2 regions of the Paenibacillus sp. fava2 genome follow, and region 1 is predicted to be linked to the other one. Evidence: predicted binding sites of a transcription regulator. Region 1 holds the regulator's gene; the other holds the start of a gene.
The links. Region 1 encodes CtsR, which represses protease genes until heat stress. Its sites were predicted from a motif close to ATGGTCAATAAAGGTCAAACA; they were not measured.
Positions count from the first base shown of each region.

Region 1 (4,659 bases):
CTGTGCCGACGTAAGTATGACCCAGCTTGCGTGCTTCATCCATCGACAGCTCGATAACTTTTTTGGCACGTGGAGTGTACGCGATGTTGGTAGGCTGTTCCTGTCCTCTGCCGATCAGCGTCTCCACTTCATCCTGGATTTTCTCCAGACCCAGACCCAGTCCAATCAGTGCCTTGGCGGCAATGCCGTCTCCCTCACGAATCAGTCCGAGCAAAATATGTTCTGTACCAATGTTGTTATGTCCCAGCCGTACAGCTTCTTCTTGCGCCAGCGCCAGCACTTTTTGTGCGCGTTCCGTAAATCTTCCAAACATCATATCTCCTGCACCTCCACGGATAATAAATATCTATAATTAATGTTGTAATCCCAGTGTTTCCCGGAGCAGCTTCGCCCGGTACATATCGCGTTCAGTCGCTGACAGCTCGTCACCGAACATTTTTTGCAGGAACCCCGGCTGTGTCTTCACATTCAGCTCATTCAGTACGGAGATCGAGGGACCTTCAAGAATGCCCAGATCCACACCCAGCCGCAGATCGGAGAGCCGCTGTGCCGACTCCTTGAGCTCCATAACAGCAGCATATGCCAGAATACCGTAGGACCGTTTAATCCGGTCGGTAATCCGCAGTGCTGAATCACTCAGCAGCCGCTCGCGGGCGTTACGTTCATGCTCAATAATCTGTGTAACTACACTATGGAGATTCTCGATAATTTCACTTTCGGTCTGTCCCAGTGTAATCTGATTGGAAATTTGAAAAAGGTTCCCTACTGCTTCGCTGCCCTCACCGTAAATTCCTCTTACCGTAAGGCCCACCTGGTTAACAGCCGATAAAATACGGTTGATCTGGTGGGTCATCACGAGTGCCGGCAGATGCAGCATCACCGAAGCACGAAGACCGGTGCCTACATTGGTAGGACAACTTGTCAGATAGCCTCTCCTGTCATCAAAGGCATAATTGACGGAGGCTTCAAAAATATCATCAATGGCCGTTGCCCGCTCCCAGGCCTCCTTGACCTGCAATCCGGGAAACAGGCACTGGATCCGGAGATGATCCTCTTCGTTGATCATAATGCTGACCGACTCATCCTCGTTCAGGATAACCGCACCGCCGCGGGAATCATTGGCCAGATTTGGGCTGATCAGATGCTTCTCCACCAGCACTTTTTTGTCCAGCTCGCTAATCTCATCCAGCCGCAGCAGTTCAAAGGTACCAAGGCCCCCTGCGGCTTCTCCTTGAAACACAGGGGCAAGCTGTTCCAGGGCTTCTTCTGCCTGCTCAGCCGAGGCCAGCAGCGGAAACGGCAGATGCTCCAGATTGCGGGCGATACGCATACGGCTGCTGATCACAATTTCAGAGTGGCTGCCGCCGCAGCGCATCCAGTTGCTAAGCGCTTGTTCGGTAAACCGGAGACTTGACATGTCGTATCCCCCCTATATATGAAAGACTTTACTCTTGTGCCATTTCTTTTTCAAGTTTGCGGATTTTGTCCCGCAGCTCGGCTGCCGTTTCAAATTCTTCCTGGATGATGCTTTCCTGCAGTTCATGCTTCAATTCATTGATCTGACGCTTGCACATGATCTGTGCACCGGCGCGTTTGGGCAGTTTGCCCACATGTGCGGTGCTGCCGTGAACTCTTCTGAACAGCGGGTCCAGCGTGCTGTCAAAATATTTATAGCAGGAGCTGCAGCCAAACCGTCCAAGCTTGCTGAACTGGGAATAGGTCATGCCGCAGCTCTCGCAGTGCAGACCCTGTACATTTTTGGTCGCTGCTGACTTCTCCTTGCCCGCCCCTTCAAGATCGAGCAGACCGGATAACAGGCTGTGGATCGAGAAGCCCCCTGCGGTTCCGGGAATCATCTCCCCTTTTTCACGGGCACAGCTTTCACAAATATGAAACTCCGTCTTCTCTCCACTCACAATCTTGGTAAAGTGCAGAGTAGCCGGTTTGACGCCGCATTCCTGACACAGCATAGCGGAGTCCCTCCCTTATGATGACCATTATTTGCCCAACAAAGAGATTAGCATCGCCTTCATAATCTTGGCACGAATCTCATCCCGGTACGGCAGATTAACCGTCAGGCATTCCCGGGAAACAGCGGCGCGCATAAGACACGCTTCACGTTTGCTTAGGAAACGGGCTTCCTCGAGCTGATAGATCAGCCCTTCGGCAGAATTCTGATCAATATCATTTCCTATTGTAGATTTGAGATGAGCGTACAGCGCCACATTCTGGGGCAGCTCAAAACGCTGAATCCGGATATAACCGCCGCCGCCGCGCTTGCTCTCCACCACATAGCCCTTCTCCAAGGTAAAACGTGTACTGATGACATAATTAATCTGTGACGGCACGCATGAGAACTGGTCCGCCAGGTCATTGCGCTGGATTTCCACCGTACCTTCGGGACTTTCATGCAAAATATTCTTCAGATATTGTTCGATAATATCAGAGATATTACGCATCACTCATCCTCCAGTGCTTAATGCAATAGTGTACGTCTGTGCTGCGAATCCGCCCGGAGTAGCCTCTAAAGAACTTAACCCAAGAGTGAAAGCACGAATCCCGGCTTGGCTGCCGCATGAACAGCGACAACGTCCTTAAAGGAATATATATTGAACCCTGCAGATCCACTGCTATAAATAACTAAAAAGCTGAGGTAACAGAATAGCTCTGGTGAGCCTTCGTTGACTTTGACTTTCTTTGACTTTTTTCATATTATAACATATTCTCACTGAATTCCAAGGGGTTACTCTTATTTTTTACTTAATGCCGCCAATGTATTCGGGATATTCTTACGGCCCGGTGATTTCATATGTAAAAAAAGAAGCTCTCCCTGCTGCAAAACAGCGGCAGAGCTTCAGCGGCATCAGAAAAAGTCAATCAAGGCGGTCTCGGCATGCGGTACAGCCTCTTCCAGCCATTTCAGCGCTTCCGGATCGCCCGTCAGGCTGCCGTATCTGACCAGCTCCTTCGGACGCTTATATCCCATCAGCAGAACAGTCAGCGTTCCAATGCTGCAGCTCAGGTCTGTCTGCCCGTCTGCTGCCTCAGAGCGGACCAGCGAAGCTGCTCCATCTGTATTCACAGTCAGCGCCCAGCTTCCATCGTTCCATGGAGCATGATCATCTTTAATGTACAAAGTATATTTTCGGACTTCCGGCTGTTTATTGAAGATAAACGATTCTATGAAGGCCTGTGCATTAACAATCCGCGCCATAAAATAAGGATAATTCTCCTGTGGAATCCGCGGGTCCGGCAGCAGAAACGGCAGGATATCATCCGACGGCACCAGCTTCAGCGAAGCACCGGTGATCATGGAATCGTGATTGGCAAGGAATGTCCAGAGCCCACGGCGTGCCTTTTCATTCAGATAGACAAATTCATCAATAACGAGCTCCCTTTTCTCCAGCTTATACAGTACGTAACCCTCTGGTTCGCCTTCATCCGAGATAAACAGGCAATGGTGCATGTCCTCATCCAAGACACTCTCCTTCCACCATCCCATGCTTCTCTTCAGCGTTCCGTTATAACGGGACGCAAAGCGGTTGTAGAGCAGATCCAGTGTTTCCAAATCTGCAGCATCACGCCGCACACTGCCTTCGATCTCTGTCTTCACCGGAAATTTACCCACAGGAATTGTGTACTTTTTGTATTCGCAATAAACCTCCCAGCCGAACCGGCGGTAAAAGGGAATCAGAAACGGATGCAGCATTGAAAGTGACTGGCCGTTCTCATTCATTACCTGCAGGATATGCTTTAATAGAGTCGCGACGTAGCCCTGTCTACGGTTCTCCGGCCATGTGGCTACTCCGGCAATTCCCCCCATAGAAACAATTCTGTCCTGTATATGTACTTCCAAAGGCAGAAGTGTGAGTCCTGCCTTCAACTCCCCCTCCTCAAAAACACCCCATACTCTTTCCGGCTTAAACTTCTCTTTTTGGGTTATCCGGGCCTCTGCTGACACTTTGTACTGAAACGCGTATTCAGAAAGAGTCAAGTTTGATTCAAATTCTTCTGGCTTCAGCTGCCTTATTTCCACGTCAGTTCACCTCATAAACAGAAATTTATTAATGCTTATAGAGAGTATAACAAGCCAGATTGCTGTATGCTAATTTTCTGCAGACTTTCTGTAAACTTTCTGGAGACTAATAGAAAAATCGCAGGAGTTATCCACAAAGTAAAAACAGCAACAAAAAAAGCCGGGCAAAGCCCCCCGGCCAAAAACACTTATCCACGGTTATGCAACCGTTATCAACAAATTCCACATATTATCCCCAAAAACAGTGTATTACTAGGAAATTTTCTTGACTAAATTACATATTCATGCCTTTCCTCGCCCTTAACAGGGGATAAGTCGTTAAATGAAAAAGCTATCCACATGTGTGTACTTTTTCAGCAGCAATCTGAATTATCCACAAGTTTTCCACAATTATTCACAGACGCAAAAAGTCCACTGTCGATTGCTCAACAGTGGACTCACGCGCTTGGCGGCGTCCTACTCTCCCAGGACCCTTCGGTCCAAGTACCATCGGCGCTGGAAGGCTTAACGGTCGTGTTCGGGATGGGTACGCGTGGAACCCTTCCGCTATCGCCACCAAACATGCGTCTGTGAAACAGACGCTGCCGCTAGACATTTGGTTCATCACCCGAAGTGCGAATAAA
Region 1 is NZ_CM177755.1:6,638,319-6,642,977, forward strand. Features, by position in the region: gene clpC (ATP-dependent protease ATP-binding subunit ClpC) at 1-316, opposite strand, end outside; gene mcsB (protein-arginine kinase McsB) at 353-1,417, opposite strand; gene mcsA (protein-arginine kinase activator protein McsA) at 1,446-1,970, opposite strand; gene AC4G46_RS29400 (CtsR family transcriptional regulator) at 1,998-2,459, opposite strand; gene AC4G46_RS29405 (GNAT family N-acetyltransferase) at 2,864-4,036, opposite strand; rRNA gene rrf (5S ribosomal RNA) at 4,480-4,596, opposite strand.

Region 2 (4,659 bases), 810 kb from region 1:
CTTTCCGGGTCTTAGGGGGAACATCAAGTCAATCATCGTACCTGCGGAAGGAGAAATCGGCATGAATATTATAATTAAGGAACAAGCGCGCAAATGGGGAACGGGAATCATGGCAGCAAGCCTGCTGCTCGGAGGTGGAGTGCTGTCAGCAGGAGCCGCTCAGGCAGCACCGACTGCAGTACAGGCTAAGTCGGATCAGTCAACGGTAGTGCTGAAATGGAACGGCAGCATTACACAGCAGACCGGCATTTTCAGCGGGGGCAAGATATGGATACCTGTCAGCTTTCTGCGGGATTCACTGGGTATGCCCGTGACCTATGATAAAGCGGATAAGATATATTCCATCGGCAAAGGCAACACACTGACCAAGCTGATGGTTTCGGATTACAGCACAGCTATTTCTGTAAATAATTATTTTCTGGGCGACTATGAAGCCAAAAATATAAATAACCGGCTGTATATACCGTTTGACCTGATGACGGATTATCTGGGCTACCAGGGCGACTGGAGCGCAGCTACCGGCCGTCTGAACGTAATGAAGCAGAAGCAGAATGCCATTACAATTACTACCGAGAGCTTCGTCAAGGAGTCAGAGGATGCTCCGATTAAGCTGGATTACCCGCAGGTGAGCGGGCTGGCTAATGCTGCGGCGCAGAAGTCAATCAATGATACGATCAAGCAGCTAGTCCTTAATTATGCGGCAGATGCCGAGAAACAGATCGCTAACAGGTCGGAGGATGACCGGCCTTATGATTTTCAGGGCGGATATGTGGTTACGTACAATAAGGACGGGGTACTCAGTCTGGTTACAGAACAGTACGGATATACAGGCGGAGCACACGGAATGACCTACCGCAATGCCTTTACTTTCTCGCTGAAGGACGGTAAACGCCTGCTGATCGGTGATCTGCTGAAGGCCAATCCGAATTATAAAAAAGAGCTCAACACCAAGCTGTCTAAGCGGATTAAGGCTGAGGGCGGCTACCTTGGCGGATTTACCGGACTGAACACAGAGAAATATTTTTATTTAAAAGAAGGCAAGCTTGTCGTGTTCTTCCAGCTGTATGAGTACACCGCATATGCTTCGGGGTTCCCGCAGTTTGACTTTACCTTCAAGGAACTGCTGCCCGACGGTAGCAGCCCGTTCGCTTCGTTAAAATAAGGCAGGCACAGCCTGGGAATATAAGAGCCCTTCCGCTTCCCTACAGGAAGCCGGAGGGCTCTTTACTCTTAGAAGGTATCCGCATCTGTGTATAAGGACGCCCTGCCGTTACGGGGTGCCTCTCCTGTTCATAAGCTGTAGAAAGTACCGCTTAACAGGAAGGGGGAAGAAAAGGATGAGCTATCAGTACACAGCGATCGGAGATTCCCTGACGACAGGCTTCGGGGCGCTGCCCGGAAACGGGTTCGTACCGGTCTACCGGAGAATGGCGGAGGCCCGCCTGAGAACGCCAATCCGTCTGACGAACCTTGGTGTAAACGGACTGACTACGGAAGGTCTGGAGCAGCGGCTGAAGGGCGATTATAATTTCCGCCTGGCCGTACAGGAGGCTGACCTGATCACAATCTCCATCGGCGGGAATGACCTGATCAAAGCTGCCAAGGCAGCCGGCAGCCGTCCCGGTGATCTGTCACCGCTGCTGCAGAAGGCTCTGCGGGACTGCAAACGGAATATCAGTGATATCATGGGTACGCTGTCACAGCTCAAGGCCGGCATGAGTAAGCCATACATCATCCGTATTGTCGGACTGTACAATCCCTATCCGCAGATAGATGAAGCCACGGAATGGGTCCGGCAGTTCAACCGGTATACTGCCGGCTACAGCAGCCGGGTCTGCGGGTTTGCCTCCATATACAATGAGTTTGCAGGCAATGAGCGCGGTTTATTGTTTCTTGATCATATCCATCCTAATAGCAGGGGCTACCGGATTATTGCCGGCAAGCTGAACGGTCTGGGCTACGGGCGGCTTGGTTAAGTTTATACGGGTCTGGAACTGAATATATAAGAATGTAAAAGAAGGCTGCCGGGACCCTTGAGGGTCCCGGCAGCCTTCTGTGCTGTTATTCAGCTTACACGCCGGCTGGCAGTGTCTTCTCGATAACTTTATCGACGATACCGTACTCGGCTGCATCAGCAGCGCTCATGAAGTAATCGCGGTCTGTATCCTTCTCAATGCGTTCCAGCGGCTGGCCGGTACGCTCGGAGAGGATGCGGTTCAGCTTGTCGCGCAGCTTCAGGATGCGGCGGGCGCGGATTTCAATATCCGTTGCCTGGCCCTGAGCCCCGCCCAGCGGCTGGTGAATCATGATTTCGCTGTTAGGCAGCGCGAAGCGTTTGCCCTTGGCTCCGGCATTCAGCAGGAATGCTCCCATGGAAGCCGCCATACCCACGCAGATCGTGGATACATCCGGTTTGATGTATTGCATTGTATCAAAGATAGCCATACCGGCTGTAATCGAACCGCCCGGGCTGTTGATGTACAGGTGAATGTCCTTATCCGGGTCTTCGGCGGCCAGGAACAGCATTTGTGCGATGATGGAATTGGCTACAACGTCATTAACATCCGTTCCAAGGAAAATAATGCGGTCCTTCAGCAGGCGGGAATAGATGTCATAAGCGCGTTCGCCGCGGTTGCTCTGTTCTACTACCATAGGAATATAACTCACGTGTAAAACCTCCTTGAATGGGTTCTTCGGAATGTGTTCATTTTTACTGTTACCGTATTAACCACATGATAAACAAAATCAAACAAAAAGTCAAAGAAAGTCAAACTTAGTTTTAAAAAAAAGAGCCGACAAGCGGCTCTTTGGTTAATTAACAGTAGGACTACTGCTAAATTATGTACAAACATGAAATTAATGGCGCGCCCGCCAAGAATCGAACTTGGATCTCAGGCTTCGGAGGCCTACGTCATATCCATTGGACCACGGGCGCAACAGAATTTATTATAATACATGAACTTATAAATTGCAATAAACATTGAAGATGTCCTCGAAAATAACTTTAAGGCTCCAAACATTCTGTTTCCGTTCATCCGTGAAGAGGACAGGCTGTTTCGGCTGTGCCCAAAGGGATGTCCGTCTCTTACACCCTGTGACAGATGTATAAGATGAAAAGCGGTTGAGAATTATACTCTCGGATGACTTGCACTCCGCGTAATATTTGGTTAGAATATGAGTGGGACTTAAAAAGTTAACCCGGGACATTTTGAGACCACGAACAAGGGAATAGAGAAAGACGAAGTTGCAGGAGTGAAAGCATGCGCAATTTATTGGAAATCCAAAAGCAGCTTCTGCCGGATCTCATGGAAACCCTTAAGAGACGTTACACGATTCTACATCAGATCATGCTGTCCGATATTATTGGGCGCAGAACACTGGCCGCGTCGCTGGATATGACCGAGCGGGTACTGCGTGCCGAGACGGATCTTCTGAAATCGCAAGGGCTCATTGAGATCGAGAGTGTCGGCATGCGTATTAGCGATGCCGGTCGCAGAACGCTTGACCTGCTGGAGCCGATCGCCAAGAGCCTGTTCGGCCTGGATGATCTGGAAGAGAAGATCCGCTCAACGTATGATCTTAGTAAAGTTATTATCGTGCCTGGGGATTGTGAATCATCTCCGTTCACCAAGCGTGAGCTGGGACGTGCAGGCGCCAAGGCCTTTCTCGGTGTACTGCGCGGTGACGATACCATTGCCGTAACAGGCGGCTCTACACTGGCTGAGATGGCCGATCAGCTGACCCTGCCTTTATCCGCCTCCTATAAGAATGCATGGGTTGTCCCTGCACGCGGAGGGCTTGGAGAGAGCATGGAGATTCAGGCCAATACGATTGCTTCTACCATGGCTAAGCGGATCGGAGCTAATTACCGTCTGCTGCATGTGCCGGATCTGCTCAGCGAGGAAGCTTACCAGTCGCTGGGGCATGACTCGAACATCGGCGAGATTGTACAAATTATCCGCAGATCGCGTATCATTGTCCATGGGATCGGTGATGCCCTGGAAATGACCCGCCGCCGCAGGCTGGATGAGACTACGGTCTCGGAGATTCAGGCCGAAGGTGCGGTTGCCGAGTCGTTTGGTTACTATTTTAATGAAGCCGGCGAGGTTGTCCATACCATGCGTACGATCGGGCTCCGTTTAGAGGATATACTCCGTACAGAGGTCGTCATCGGGATCGCAGGGGGCAAACGCAAAGCCAAAGCAATCCACGCAATGCTGCGCTTCGGGCAAGAGGATATTCTGGTTATTGATGAGGCAGCTGCCGTCGAAATCGGCAAAGAAATCGACACAGAGTTGCAGCATGTGCTATAGATTCCAGGATATGGGGAGCTTTCGCAGTTATTTTGCATTATACTTAACATTGTTGTCTTGACGAGCTTCACGGCTTGTCTTGAATAAATAAAACGAAATCTAGGAGGAACTATTCAATGAGTGTAAAAGTTGGTATTAACGGTTTTGGACGTATTGGACGCCTTGCATTCCGCCGTATTCAAAATGTAGAAGGTATCGAAGTGGTAGCAATCAACGACTTGACTGACGCTAAGATGCTTGCTCATTTGCTTAAATATGATACAACTCAAGGTAAATTCCAGGGAGACGTTGAAGTTCATGACGGATTCTTCAAAGTAAACGGTAAAGAAGTTAAGGTTCTTGCGAA
Region 2 is NZ_CM177755.1:170,503-175,161, forward strand. Features, by position in the region: gene AC4G46_RS00865 (PdaC/SigV domain-containing protein) at 62-1,162, shown strand; gene AC4G46_RS00870 (GDSL-type esterase/lipase family protein) at 1,338-1,976, shown strand; gene clpP (ATP-dependent Clp endopeptidase proteolytic subunit ClpP) at 2,071-2,667, opposite strand; tRNA gene AC4G46_RS00880 (tRNA-Arg) at 2,861-2,935, opposite strand; gene AC4G46_RS00885 (sugar-binding transcriptional regulator) at 3,261-4,313, shown strand; gene gap (type I glyceraldehyde-3-phosphate dehydrogenase) at 4,430-4,659, shown strand, end outside.
Region 2: clpP (ATP-dependent Clp endopeptidase proteolytic subunit ClpP) is a predicted target of CtsR. The motif match lies at 2,754-2,774, and genes of this name have one in related genera.